Regions from separate parts of the Leuconostoc suionicum genome, predicted to be linked through region 3. Evidence: predicted binding sites of a transcription regulator. Region 3 holds the regulator's gene; each other region holds the start of a gene.
The links. Region 3 encodes LexA, which represses DNA repair genes until DNA is damaged. Its sites were predicted from a motif close to CNAACANNTGTTNG; they were not measured.

Region 1: the regulator LexA is predicted to act here: its motif matches at 2,818-2,831, upstream of A6B45_RS04695 (Y-family DNA polymerase).
Region 2: the regulator LexA is predicted to act here: its motif matches at 1,562-1,575, upstream of uvrB (excinuclease ABC subunit UvrB).

What each region holds. Positions count from the first base shown of each region.
Region 1 is NZ_CP015247.1:950,786-955,081, reverse strand. Features, by position in the region: gene spxB (pyruvate oxidase) at 1-581, opposite strand, end outside; gene A6B45_RS04705 (hypothetical protein) at 845-1,096, opposite strand; gene A6B45_RS04700 (hypothetical protein) at 1,093-1,464, opposite strand; gene A6B45_RS04695 (Y-family DNA polymerase) at 1,457-2,779, opposite strand; gene A6B45_RS04690 (YczE/YyaS/YitT family protein) at 2,883-3,440, opposite strand; gene A6B45_RS04685 (Type 1 glutamine amidotransferase-like domain-containing protein) at 3,725-4,296, opposite strand, start outside.
Region 2 is NZ_CP015247.1:341,805-346,100, forward strand. Features, by position in the region: gene A6B45_RS01935 (LTA synthase family protein) at 1-1,533, shown strand, start outside; gene uvrB (excinuclease ABC subunit UvrB) at 1,650-3,659, shown strand; gene uvrA (excinuclease ABC subunit UvrA) at 3,691-4,296, shown strand, end outside.
Region 3 is NZ_CP015247.1:1,161,065-1,165,360, reverse strand. Features, by position in the region: gene carB (carbamoyl-phosphate synthase large subunit) at 1-42, shown strand, start outside; gene pyrF (orotidine-5'-phosphate decarboxylase) at 87-782, shown strand; gene pyrE (orotate phosphoribosyltransferase) at 783-1,415, shown strand; gene lexA (transcriptional repressor LexA) at 1,455-2,093, opposite strand; gene A6B45_RS05840 (YneF family protein) at 2,342-2,578, shown strand; gene A6B45_RS05835 (lysophospholipid acyltransferase family protein) at 2,589-3,227, opposite strand; gene A6B45_RS05830 (tRNA1(Val) (adenine(37)-N6)-methyltransferase) at 3,288-4,052, shown strand; gene A6B45_RS05825 (GIY-YIG nuclease family protein) at 4,049-4,296, shown strand, end outside.

The DNA of each region.
Region 1 (4,296 bases), 210 kb from region 3:
GATTTGTATTCTTTATACTTTGGGCCTGATGAATACAGTGGTGTTGAATAAATTGAATTAGCATCAATTTGTGAAAATCCAAAATCTGCAGGTACTTCAAGAACAGCCACACCACGCTTGGCAATCGCCGTACGGATTGCATCATCAACCAAATGAGGCAATTGTTCGGCAGTAGCTACGCGACGATTGTAAACAGCGATACTTTCATACATTGGATTTTGATTTAATTCTTGGAATGAATCCATATTTAATTCACGAACTGGCTTTGACCCTAAAATTGCTAATACGGGCGTATTATCCATAGCTGCATCATACAAGCCATTAATCAAGTGAGTAGCCCCCGGGCCGCCTGATCCGACAGCGACGCCTAATTTTCCACCGAATTTCCATTGCATCACGGCAGCCATTGCGGCAACTTCTTCATGTTTAACTTGCAAAAACTTAATATTATTTTCAGGATGTCCCATGGCATCCATCAATCCGCTTAATGTTCCGGAAGGAATACCATATACAGTATGAACACCCCATCCTTCCATGACCTTCAAAGCTGCTAATCCAGCTGATATTTTTTTATCTGACATTCTAACCTTGGCCTCCTAAAAATGAAAACGTTGTAAGCGCTTTTATCATGATAACTAAATTGTATATCAACTAGGATAGAATATCAAATTAGTGAAGTAACTAACAGTAATACTCAGATTTGAAGGAGCAAACATTATTCAATTAATTATTGCAATCACCCTATCTACCAAGGCTGAAGTGTTTATAAGACGAATAGTATAACGCATACTGAATCTAAAAACAACTTTAGATGATAATTAATTCACGAATAAATTAGAATAAATTAGTTGGTGTTAACCGTCAGGCCAGTAGCCTGATGAATCATTGTCGCTAACTCTGGTATTTGAGATCGGTACTCATCATTTAAACGAGCAATCTGCTGTGAATGAGTCGCATGTCCAATCCGATAATATTCAAAGAACACATTAACTTTTTTAGCATATCGTTGATTAACCAATCGTACTTCATAAATAGTATTAGGTTGTTTAGTGAATAAAGAATTAATCTCTGCGATAATATTTTCAATTGGATTCATTTTTTTCTTACCACTGTTCTAATATCTTCAAAGGCTATGAATTGGTGGTCCACATAGACACCTAATTCGGAAAAACCATTTATTAAACCAGTCACATTAGGAATCAGATTTCCTTCGTTATCTTTAATATTTTGTTGAACGGTTACGGCATGATAATTAGCAGAAGCGTGTCGTAAAATATCTTGCGCATCATTTAGTGATATTGCGGGTAATTTCTTAGTTATTGCACTTCGTTGAATGCCCTCTTTGGTTAAAGAAGAAGTGTGGTCAGACAGAAAGTAGCCGTTCCATTTAATTTTCCCTCGTTCTCGGTAATCGTTTTGGAAATAGCGATTGATTATCGTAGTGAAATCATCATTGTCAGTCATAACTGTTGCCTCCGTTGTGTCCGCCAACCAAACTAGCTCGGTTAATGGCTGTTCCACCGACTTCTTTAGACATAGCTCGCATCAAAGCTGTAGTACCAAAACGTTGACGAATTTCGTCGACAACTTGATCAATTTTGTTTGTTTTAAGGATGTGTTCAGGCTGTTCAAAAAGATTAAGCTGTACTCCAGTATCATCAACTAGGCCACCGTAATCAATCCCGATGTGTCTAATAATCTCGCCTCGCCAGTACTTTCTGAAGAGGTTGATCATAACAGTCATTAATGTATTGGTATCGTTGGTAGGACTAATACGACATTGTTTTCTAAAGCCATGTGATTCTCGTTTCTCACTTTCAGAAAAGGAATAACCAATAAACAAGCTTACTAAGCAAGCTTGCTTTTGATGGGCACGGATTCTTGTGGCAACTTGATCCGCCATTTCTCGAATCACGATTTCAATCTCTGCTCGTTGGCTGTAATCACGTGGTAAAACTTGAGAATTACTATATGATTTATTTTTGGGCCTGATTGTTTCAGTCAGATCAGATCGGTCAATACCCCAAGACAAAGCTAACAATTGCTCACCCATTAATCCCAGTTTCGAACGAAATAGATATGGATCTTGATGAGATAAGTCATACATTGAGTGAATACCCATCAAATTTAGCTTACGGGCAGTTCGTGCGCCAATACTCCAAACATCAGTTAGTTTAGTAATCGGCCATAGCTTCCGTGACACATCTTCATAATGCCAGATTCCTGTCAGATTCTTAGCATGTTTGGCTTCAATATCAAGCGCTAATTTAGCTAAAACCGGTGAATCACCAATGCCAACAGTTAAGTAGATGCCTGTTTCTGCCCGTACTTGCTTTTGTATCTTAAAAGCAACTTCCTCCGGTGTTTTTCCAAAAAGACGCCAAGAATGCGTCATATCAAGGATAGATTCATCAACGGAATATGGTAATAAGTGCGCATCATCAGTATATTGCCGATAGATGTTGTTAATTCGTAAGTTTTCTTGAATATAAAGATTCATTCTTGGGATAGCAATGACTAATTCATTACATACAGGAATATCTCGTTGACGCGTAACATTACTAATACCTAATTTTTTCTTGGCCATTGGTGAAGATGCCAAGACTAAACCGCCGTTGGTATTTTCTTGTTCTGACATCACAACAAGTAATGCTTTTAATGGATTGTAGTTACGTTCCACACACTCAACACTGGCATAAAAGCTTTTAGAATCAATCATAAATATCACACGTCGTTCCTCTTGCGTGTAGTTGTATTCAATTTTCTGCTTGTTTACCATATGCTGTCTCCAAAACAAAAGCTGTATAATTCATTATACGAACAAACGTTCTGTTTGGCAAGAGGATAAATTGTATTTAATTTTTGAATGACGAAACGCACAACTAAAAGCTGTGCGTTTTTTGTATGTGGCGTTTTATTTTTTTAAATAGCTGACGCCAGTATTGTACAATATAGCCAGTTAACGTGGCAATCAACAAAGTTCCAATACCCAGTGGCCCACCAAATATAATGGCAACTACAAAAAAGAATAAATCTTGAACAGACCTTGTCAGACGATAACTAGCCCATTTCTTTTTGTTAAACAATGGTGCAACAGCATCGTACGGGGAAACACCAAGATTTACACTTGTATATATGCCAATTCCCAATGAAAATAAAAACATACCAATAGCAAATAAAAATATGTTTTCAAGATAAAAAAAGCTTCCAAACCAACGCCCAACTATAGGTTCAAACTTCGGTGTAAAATAAGCAATAATGTATCCTGGTAACGACATATTGATTAATGTTCCGATGCCAAACTGTGTTTGATCGAAAAACAAAACGCCAAAGAACAATAGTGCATTAAATGCAAGCTGGTAGTTTCCTAAATTCCAATGGAAGGTATCTGAGATACCAACATCTGCTGCTGTCGCTGGATCAATGCCTATGTTCGCCAAACGGAATAAAACAATCCCAAAGGCAATGATAACAGTGCCAACAATAGACAGACAAAGACGAAAAGAATACGATCTTAGTTTTCTACTGAACAAATTCTTTCCCTCAACTTATTATTTATAAGTAAAGTTTAAATGGATGATAGTGAATTGTCAATTAATGATTTAAGTTCTGTATTGATCGTATCCGCATTTTTTCAGCACAACCCTTATTCCGCTATTCCTTAGAAAAGTTAGGATTTTGAGATTAAATCATTATTTAATGTATAAAGTTTCCGATTTGATATTCAACTAATCAGGACTTTATTTTTGCAATGACACGATAAAGCTTGATCATTATTAAGCCTCGTAATTTTGATTCCAGTTGTATTTTCATACGAAGTTAATTTTTTGTCAATATCAGCATCACGCGTTAACATTTCTTTGAAATGCGGGAAAATTGTAGTACTTGTTAAGTTCAAACCTGTTAAATCTGTATCATTAAATTGGTTTTCCTCTGGATAAAGATATTGCAAATATTCGATGGAAGGCCCCATTACAATCGATCCAGCACTTAGCCCAAAAACTGGAACACCAGTCCTACTAATGTCTTTTAAAATATAATCAGCACCACTTTTTTTCAAGAAATGTAATAGATAAAATGGATAACCTCCATTCAAAAATATCAAGTCATAGTCATATAGTTTATTGGCATTTTCAAACTCCACATCAAGAAAATCAACCTGATCTAGTCTAAATTCTAATAAGTCATTTCTGATTTGTTGCATTTGTGGATGTTTCTCTTTTTCTTTTGGCCTAGAAGTAGATATAATACATGCTTTACTAGAATGTTCTATATTAAGCAATCCTAGTGCAGCAC
Region 2 (4,296 bases), 820 kb from region 3:
TCGTTTGATAATAATTACATTGTTAAATATTTAGGATTGAATGAATATGCTGTATTTAACGCGGTACAAACTTATAATCAAACCGAAAGCCGGAAGCGAGCAAAGCCATCCGATTTAGCTAAAGTAAAAAAGTTTGTTGCTACGCAAAAACTGCCTGCCAATATTCAATATTATGGTACGCAAAAAGGTAAGAACGTCTTTATGATTCATTTGGAATCATTTCAGCAGTTCTTAATAGATTATAAAGTTGATGGGCAAGAAGTCACACCCAACTTGAACAAATTCTATCATGACCAAAACACACTAAGTTTTGATAATTTCTATAACCAAGTTGGTCAGGGGAAGACATCTGATGCGGAGATGATGCAAGAAAACTCCCTATATGGTTTGGCTACAGGTTCTGCCATGGTCAAGTATGGTACGAGTAATACGTTTGAGTCATTACCAGCTATCTTAGGACAAAGAGGCTATACGACCGCTGCCTTTCACGGAGATGTTGCAAGTTTTTGGAATCGTGATAATACCTATAAATCGTTTGGCTATAATTACTTTTTCTCTAAAGCTTATTATGCTAATGCAAACAAAGCAAACTATAACATTGGTTATGGGATGAAAGATAAAATTTTTCTGCGAGATAGTGCGAAGTATATTGAACAGCTCCCACAACCATTTTATGCGAAGTTAATCACCGTAACAAATCATTATCCATATGATTTGGATAAACAAAATATCAGCTTCCCGGCAACAAAAACTGGAGACAAAACTGTTGATGGTTATGTTCAAACAGCTCACTATTTGGATCAGGCATTCGCTGAGCTGATGAGTTATCTCAAAAAAGCAGGGTTGTATGACAATTCTGTATTTGTGCTGTATGGTGATCACTATGGAATTTCTGAAAACCATCAGGATGCTATTGCGCAGTTACTTGGTAAAGATAAAATTACTAATAATGATTTAGCTACTTTCCAAAAAGTGCCGTTCATGATTCATGCGACAGGGCTAAAAGGTGGTATCGACCATACATATGGTGGTGAAATTGATATGTTGCCAACTTTAATGGATGTGCTTGGAATCCCAGATAATAATATGACTATGTTTGGCCAAGATATGCTGTCCTCGAAGTACGATGGTAAAGTGGTTTTCCGTGATGGTGATTGGATAACGCCAACGTATACGAAATACAATAACCAGTATTTTAATACTAAAACTGGTGATCAAGTTACGCTTAAATCAGATAAAAAGTTGCAAAAAGTTGCAAAACAAATGTCCGCTTATGCAACAAAAGTTTTGGGTTACTCCGATGCAGTTATTACAGGCGACTTATTGCGCTTTGATACTTCAAATTCTGATTTTAATCTTATTAACAAAAAGAATTATAATTATAAAAAAACTGAGGGACTGGCTTCGCTTAAAAAAGCACTCAAGTCTAATCCTTCGAGTGTATTAGCCAAAAATAAAGGCAAATCAACGCTTAGCGACTATGTCACAGATGCACCGGAATTAAAAACAGATTCTGACGACGATGACAAGTAATAACAAAAAACGAACAAAACGCTCATGTAGAACGTTTGTTCGTTTTTTGTTATAATGGGATGATAACGTACTAAGTGTGAAATAATACTGAGCAGATTTATGAAAAGAGAACGTCAATGATAGAGCGACAGATAGAACATGAATTTGAAATTAAGTCTAAATATGAACCAACCGGTGATCAGCCACAAGCTATTGAAAAATTAGTTGGTGGAATCAACAATCATGTTAAAGAACAGATACTACTCGGAGCTACGGGAACAGGTAAAACATTTACCATTTCAAATGTAATTAAGGAAGTAAAAAAGCCGACTTTAGTTTTAAGTCATAATAAGACTTTAGCTGGACAGTTATATGGTGAGTTAAAAGAATTCTTTCCTAACAATGCAGTAGAATATTTTGTCTCTTACTATGATTATTATCAGCCGGAAGCTTACGTCCCAAGCTCTGATACGTTTATTGAAAAAGATTCAGCTGTGAATGATGAAATAGATAAACTCCGAAACTCCGCGACTAGTTCGTTACTTGAACGTAATGATGTCATTGTGGTTGCTTCCGTCAGTTCTATTTTTGGTTTAGGAGATCCGCACCAGTATAAGGATCATGTTATCAGTTTGCGTGTTGGATATGAATATGAGCGGGATCAATTAATGCGTGATTTGATTGATGTGCAGTTTACTCGTAATGACATTGATTTTCATCGTGGAACGTTCCGTGTTCGTGGTGACGTGATTGAAATTTTTCCTGCTTCCCAAGATGAAATGGCTTTGCGAATTGAGTTTTTTGGTGATGAAATTGATCGCATCCGAGAAATTAATTCATTGACAGGAGAAACAATAGCAGAACGTGATCATGTAGCTATTTTTCCAGCAAAACATTTTATGACCGATGATGACCAAATGCAGGTGGCATTGGACGGTATCCGTCAAGAAATGAACGCTCAAGTTGAGCTGTTCAAAAAAGAAGGTAAGTTATTAGAGGCGCAGCGTATTAAACAACGTACAGAATATGATTTGGCGATGCTTGAAGAAATGGGATTTGTTGGTGGCATTGAAAACTATTCACGTTGGATGGATGGCCGTCAAGCGGGTGAGCCCCCATTTACTTTGATTGACTTTTTCCCAGATGATTTTTTGATTGTTATTGATGAAAGTCATGTCACGATGCCACAAATTCGCGGTATGTTTAATGGGGACAAAGCTAGAAAAGAAACGTTGGTTAACTATGGCTTTCGTTTGCCAAGTGCATTAGATAATCGGCCATTAAAACTTCCTGAATTCGAAAAACACGTTAACCAGATTATTTATATGTCAGCGACACCTGGAGATTATGAAAATGAGCGTGTCGATTCAAAACACATTATTCAACAAATTATTCGACCAACGGGGTTGCTTGATCCAGAAGTTGAAGTGCGACCAGTCATGGGACAAATTGATGACTTGGTCGGGGAAATAACGAAGCGATCAGAGCGTGATGAACGTGTGTTTATCACAACGTTAACCAAACGTATGGCTGAGGATCTAACTGATTATTTGAAAGATTTGGGAATAAAAGTAGCTTATTTGCATGCGGATATCAAAACACTTGAACGTACGGAAATTATTCGTGATTTACGCTTGGGTAAATATGATGTTTTAATTGGTATTAACCTATTGCGTGAGGGTATTGATGTTCCTGAAGTATCCTTAGTAGCTATATTGGATGCTGATAAAGAAGGATTTTTGCGTAATCCACGTTCGTTAATCCAAACTATTGGTCGTGCCGCACGTAATGAAAATGGACACGTTATCATGTATGCAGATAAGGTGACTAAATCCATGCGTGAAGCTATTGATGAAACAGCCCGCAGGCGAGATATTCAGATGCAATATAATGCGCAACATGGTATTACACCGAAAACAATTAAGAAAGATATTCGTGACCTGATATCTGTCACACATGCTGCTACTGAAGAAAAAGTTGTTGATTTGACAAAGGTGGCGTTTAACGACTTGCCTAAAGATGAGCAACAGTCTATTGTTGATAATATGACCAGTCAAATGAAGGCGGCAGCTAAGGCACTGGACTTTGAAGAGGCAGCTCAATTGCGCGATACGGTAATGGAATTAAAAACACGTGCTAATCTTTAATTGAACTGATATAAACGAAAAAGAGAAAATAATGGCAAAAGATCATATCGAAATACGCGGTGCTCGCGCTCATAATTTAAAAAATATTGATGTAAATATTCCTAAAAATCAACTCACAGTCGTTACTGGTCTATCTGGATCAGGTAAATCATCATTAGCTTTTGATACCCTATACGCAGAGGGGCAAAGGCGCTACGTGGAAAGTTTAAGTTCTTATGCACGCCAATTTTTAGGTCAAATGGACAAACCAGATGTCGATTCTATTGATGGTTTATCACCTGCTATCTCTATTGATCAAAAAACAACATCTAATAATCCACGCTCAACCGTTGGTACGGTGACTGAAATCAATGATTACTTCCGTTTACTATACGCACGTGTTGGGCGACCAGATGATCCAAAAGATGGTACAAAAATCATGTATACAATCGATCAAATGGTTGAATATACATTGAATAACCTACCTGAGGGTACAAGATTACAAGTGTTTGCACCAATTATTAGAGGAAAACGCGGATCGCATGAAACAGCATTTGACCATATGCGCAAACAGGGATATATTCGAGCTCGTGTAGATGGAGATATTATTGAGATTGATTCACAGCAGTTGAGTCTTAATAAAAACAAGGCTCACGAC
Region 3 (4,296 bases):
GTATTAGAGTCGCGCAGTTTTACCGTGAAAGAAATGCACTAAACTTTTTCAAATAAGCTTCGGCTTATGTACATAGGAGGATCATAATGATAGAACAGCCAGTCTTTATTGCTTTGGACTTTCCCGATGCAACCACTACTTGCAAATTTTTGGATCCTTTTTCAGATCTAGTGGAAAAGCCAGCATTGAAAATCGGTATGGAGCTTTTTTATCGTACGGGACCAGAGTTCATCACAGAACTACGTGCATTGGGCTATACGATTTTCTTAGATTTAAAACTTTACGATATTCCAAATACTGTTGGTCGTGCAGTCGCTAATATATCAAAACTAGATGTACAATATTTAACTTTGCATGCAGCTGGAGGGAAAAGAATGTTAGAAGCAGCTGTTGCCAATAAGAGTGACGCGTTAAAGTTACTTGCAGTGACACAGCTAACTTCTTTTTCGGAGGCTGAGATACAAGAGATACAACTAACCACAGCAACTATTGAAGAAAGTGTTGCACATTTGGCTGAGCTCGCATACTCGGCGGGCATAGACGGGACAATTAGTTCACCTTTGGAGGCTAGTTTAATTAAGTCACACACGAATGACCGATTTTTACGTATCACACCCGGTATTCGTTTAGCTGGTGACGCAGCTGGAGATCAAGTGCGTGTGACTACGCCAGCGGAAGCCAAGAAGTTGAATTCAACTGGATTAGTTGTTGGTCGATCAATTACAAAATCGACCAACCCGGTGGCTGCATATCAACGTGTTGTCAATGAATGGAGAAAATAAATGACAAACTATAAACAACAAGTAGCTAATGATTTACTTGAAATTGGCGCCGTAAAATTTTCACCAGAAGAACCTTTCACGTGGGCCTCGGGTATAAAGAGTCCAATATATACAGATAATCGGATGACCATTGGTTTCCCTTTGGTACGTCAAAATATTTATAAGGGGTTATCTGAATTAATAAAAAAAGAGTATGGTGACGTTGAGATTATTGGTGGAGTGGCTACTGCAGGTATTCCTCATTCGGCTTGGGTAGCTGAAGAATTAAATAAGCCAATGATCTATGTACGTTCAAAACCTAAAGATCACGGGGCAGGTCGTCAAACAGAAGGCGCCTTGGTAAAAGATCGCAAAGTCGTTCTGATTGATGATTTGATATCAACAGGGGGTTCTGTGTTGGCTGCAGTAAATGCGGTACGTAATGAGGGAGCAAGTGTACTTGGCGTTGTTTCCATATTCTCTTATGAATTGCCAGCTGGTAAAAAAAATTTTGACGAAGCAGGACTAACATTTAACTCGCTAACAACATATTCACAACTCATTGAAACAGCGGTAAAGCGTGGGGATCTCGATAAATCACAAGTTGAAACCTTACAAAATTGGAAGAAAAATCCAAATGCTTGGCAAGCATAATAAAAAGGCTCATCCCTGATGAGCCTTTTTACTTGATTTTTAATAAATAGCGTCGCGATATAGTCCGATGACTTTTCCTAAAATAGAGACTTTTTGCAAAATAATTGGCGCCATGCTGTTATTTTCTGGTTGTAAGCGATAATGATCGGCTTCACGGAAAAAACGCTTGACTGTCGCTTCATTGCTATCATTCATTGCGACAACGACATCACCATTATCAGCATTCTCTTGCTTACGTACGATAACTTTGTCTCCATCTAGGATGCCAATGTTAACCATTGAATCACCATGAACATTAAGCATGAACAGGTCACCATCAAATTGCATTAAATTATCTGGAATAGGGAAAAATTCGGTTGCTTCTTCTTCCACTGCCAAAATTGGTGTACCCGCTGTAACCATTCCAAGTACCGGAATTTTTCCGGGTGTTGTTGAAATGCCAAGCATCTCTAAACCAATATCGGTTACTTCGATCGCACGAGCTCTTGGTTTAGAAGCATCTTTTAAAAGATAACCTTTTTTGACTAGTCGTTCGATGTGACCGTGAATAGTTGAAGAAGATGATAATCCAACAGCTTCACCAATTTCTCGGACGGTTGGTGGGTAACCATTTTCTGATTGTGCTTCATGAATAAATCGAAGCACTTGAATTTGTTTGCTTTCTTGTGTAATTGCCATGATGGGTTTCCTACTTGTTAAATTTACTATCATCAGTATAACGGAAAAACACGAACAAATCAAACGTTTGTTCGTTATTTTTGTAAAAATTCAACCTAATATTAAATAAATGATAAAAACTTGTGTTGTTTATTTTTGTAACGAACAAAATGGTTCATATTGAAAACGTTAACTCTGCAAGTAATTATAGCACGCCTTTGCTGGCTGTGCTATAATAACTATCAGACATTTTAGTAAGGAGAATATGCATGATTAGCACATGGCTAGCAATTTTAATTGCAGTGTTAACTTTAGTTATTGGTTTGGTCGGTGGCTTTTTCTTGGCACGTAATTCAATGAAGAGTTATCTTGCAAAAAACCCACCTATTTCAGAAGAAATGATGAAATCAATGATGATGTCAATGGGACAAAAACCATCTCAAAAGAAATTGAACCAAATGATGGCTCAGATGAAGCAACAAAGTGCCAATTCGCAAAAAAAATAAGCCAATCGGCTTATTTTTTTTCTAAACGTTTTGGATCTACATATTTCCAAGTTGGGTCAATCTCAGCATCTAATTCTTGGAATGCTTTTTGCATTTGCTCAGTATATTTAGCAATATTTTCTTTGTTCAATCGGTCTTTACGATCAATAATAATTGGCTTACCAAAATTAACTGTGGTATTATTACGTTTGAAAAGTTGACTGAACTTAACAGGACCTTGATAGACAGCTGGTACGATTGCCTTTCCAGCCATTCGTGCAATTAAAATGGAACCTGATTTTAAATCGTCACTGTGTCTAGAACCGGAAGGAAACATTATCAAAGAGCGATTGCCATCTTTTAATTCACGTACGGGAATTTTGATGACGCTTGGGCCAACATTTTCACGATCAACTGGGAAAGCGCCGGCTGATTTGATTAACCAGGCAAGTGGCTTGAATTTAAATAATTCAATTTTTGCCATGAAAATAAAGTGTTTTGGGTAGGCCGCCATGGCATACCATACTGGGTCCCACCAAGTACGATGTGGGCCAACTAGCACATAGTTATCGTTTTGGGGTATTCTGTCGCGATTCATGTATTTAATGCGACCAGTAACTGCCCATATTAAAGCAACAGCAATGCCACGTAAAAAATCATAGAATTTCATATTTATTTACCTCATAAATTAAATCATTTCAATTTTACAGATAAACAGAGAGAAACGCAAATGACACAACCATTTCTTAAAGCAAATGAACGTATCGATGGACTTCCATCACAAAATATTAATATTATCCAGAATCCAGACATGTTTTCATATTCCTTAGATGCAATTTTATTAGCACATTTTGCTGATGTAAAGGGGAAAGGTAAAGGGTTATCTGTAGATTTGGGATCAGGTACTGGCGCAGTTGGCCTTTTTTACGCCCCGAAAGTGACTGGAAAAATAAAGTTAGTCGAGATACAACCAGAATTAGCTGAAATGGCACAACGCAGCATTGAACTGAACAATTTGCATGAACGTGTTTCGGTCCTTCAAGCTGACATGAAAGATATATTTAATGAAATTCAACCTGGTTCGGTTGAAACTGTTCTGACAAATCCACCTTATTTTCCCTTAACTGAGACTACCAAGACTAATATAGATAAACATTATGAAATTGCGCGCCACGAGTTGATGATTAACCTGCCTGAATTGGCCCAAATTACCAACAAACTCCTGAAAAATAATGGCAAGGTCTATATGGTACACCGGCCGGAAAGACTAGCAGATATATTTGCAGCGTTTGCTGCACGAAAGCTCATGATTAAAAGAGTTCAATTTGTTTATGGAAAGGCGAACCGTGAAGCCAATATGGTTTTAATAGAAGCCATTAAATCTGGCCGACCAGGTGGTGTGCGCATTATGCCGCCCCTTATCGCCTATACTGATGACAATGACTATACATCAGAAGTTCATGACATCCTCTATGGTAAAGCGTGGCATGAATGAAATATTATTATTTTTATGTGTTGTATACAGCGGATGGTTATTTTTATGGTGGATTCACGGATAACGTACAACGTCGTTTAGCGACGCATGAGTCTGGCAAAGGAGCAAAGTTTACTCGGGTAAAGGCGCGACATCCATTAAAATTGATTCACTATGAAGAATTCCAGACAAAGAGCGAAGCATTAAAAGCAGAGGCGAATTTTAAGAAATTAACACGAATTAACAAGGAACAGTACTTATTAGC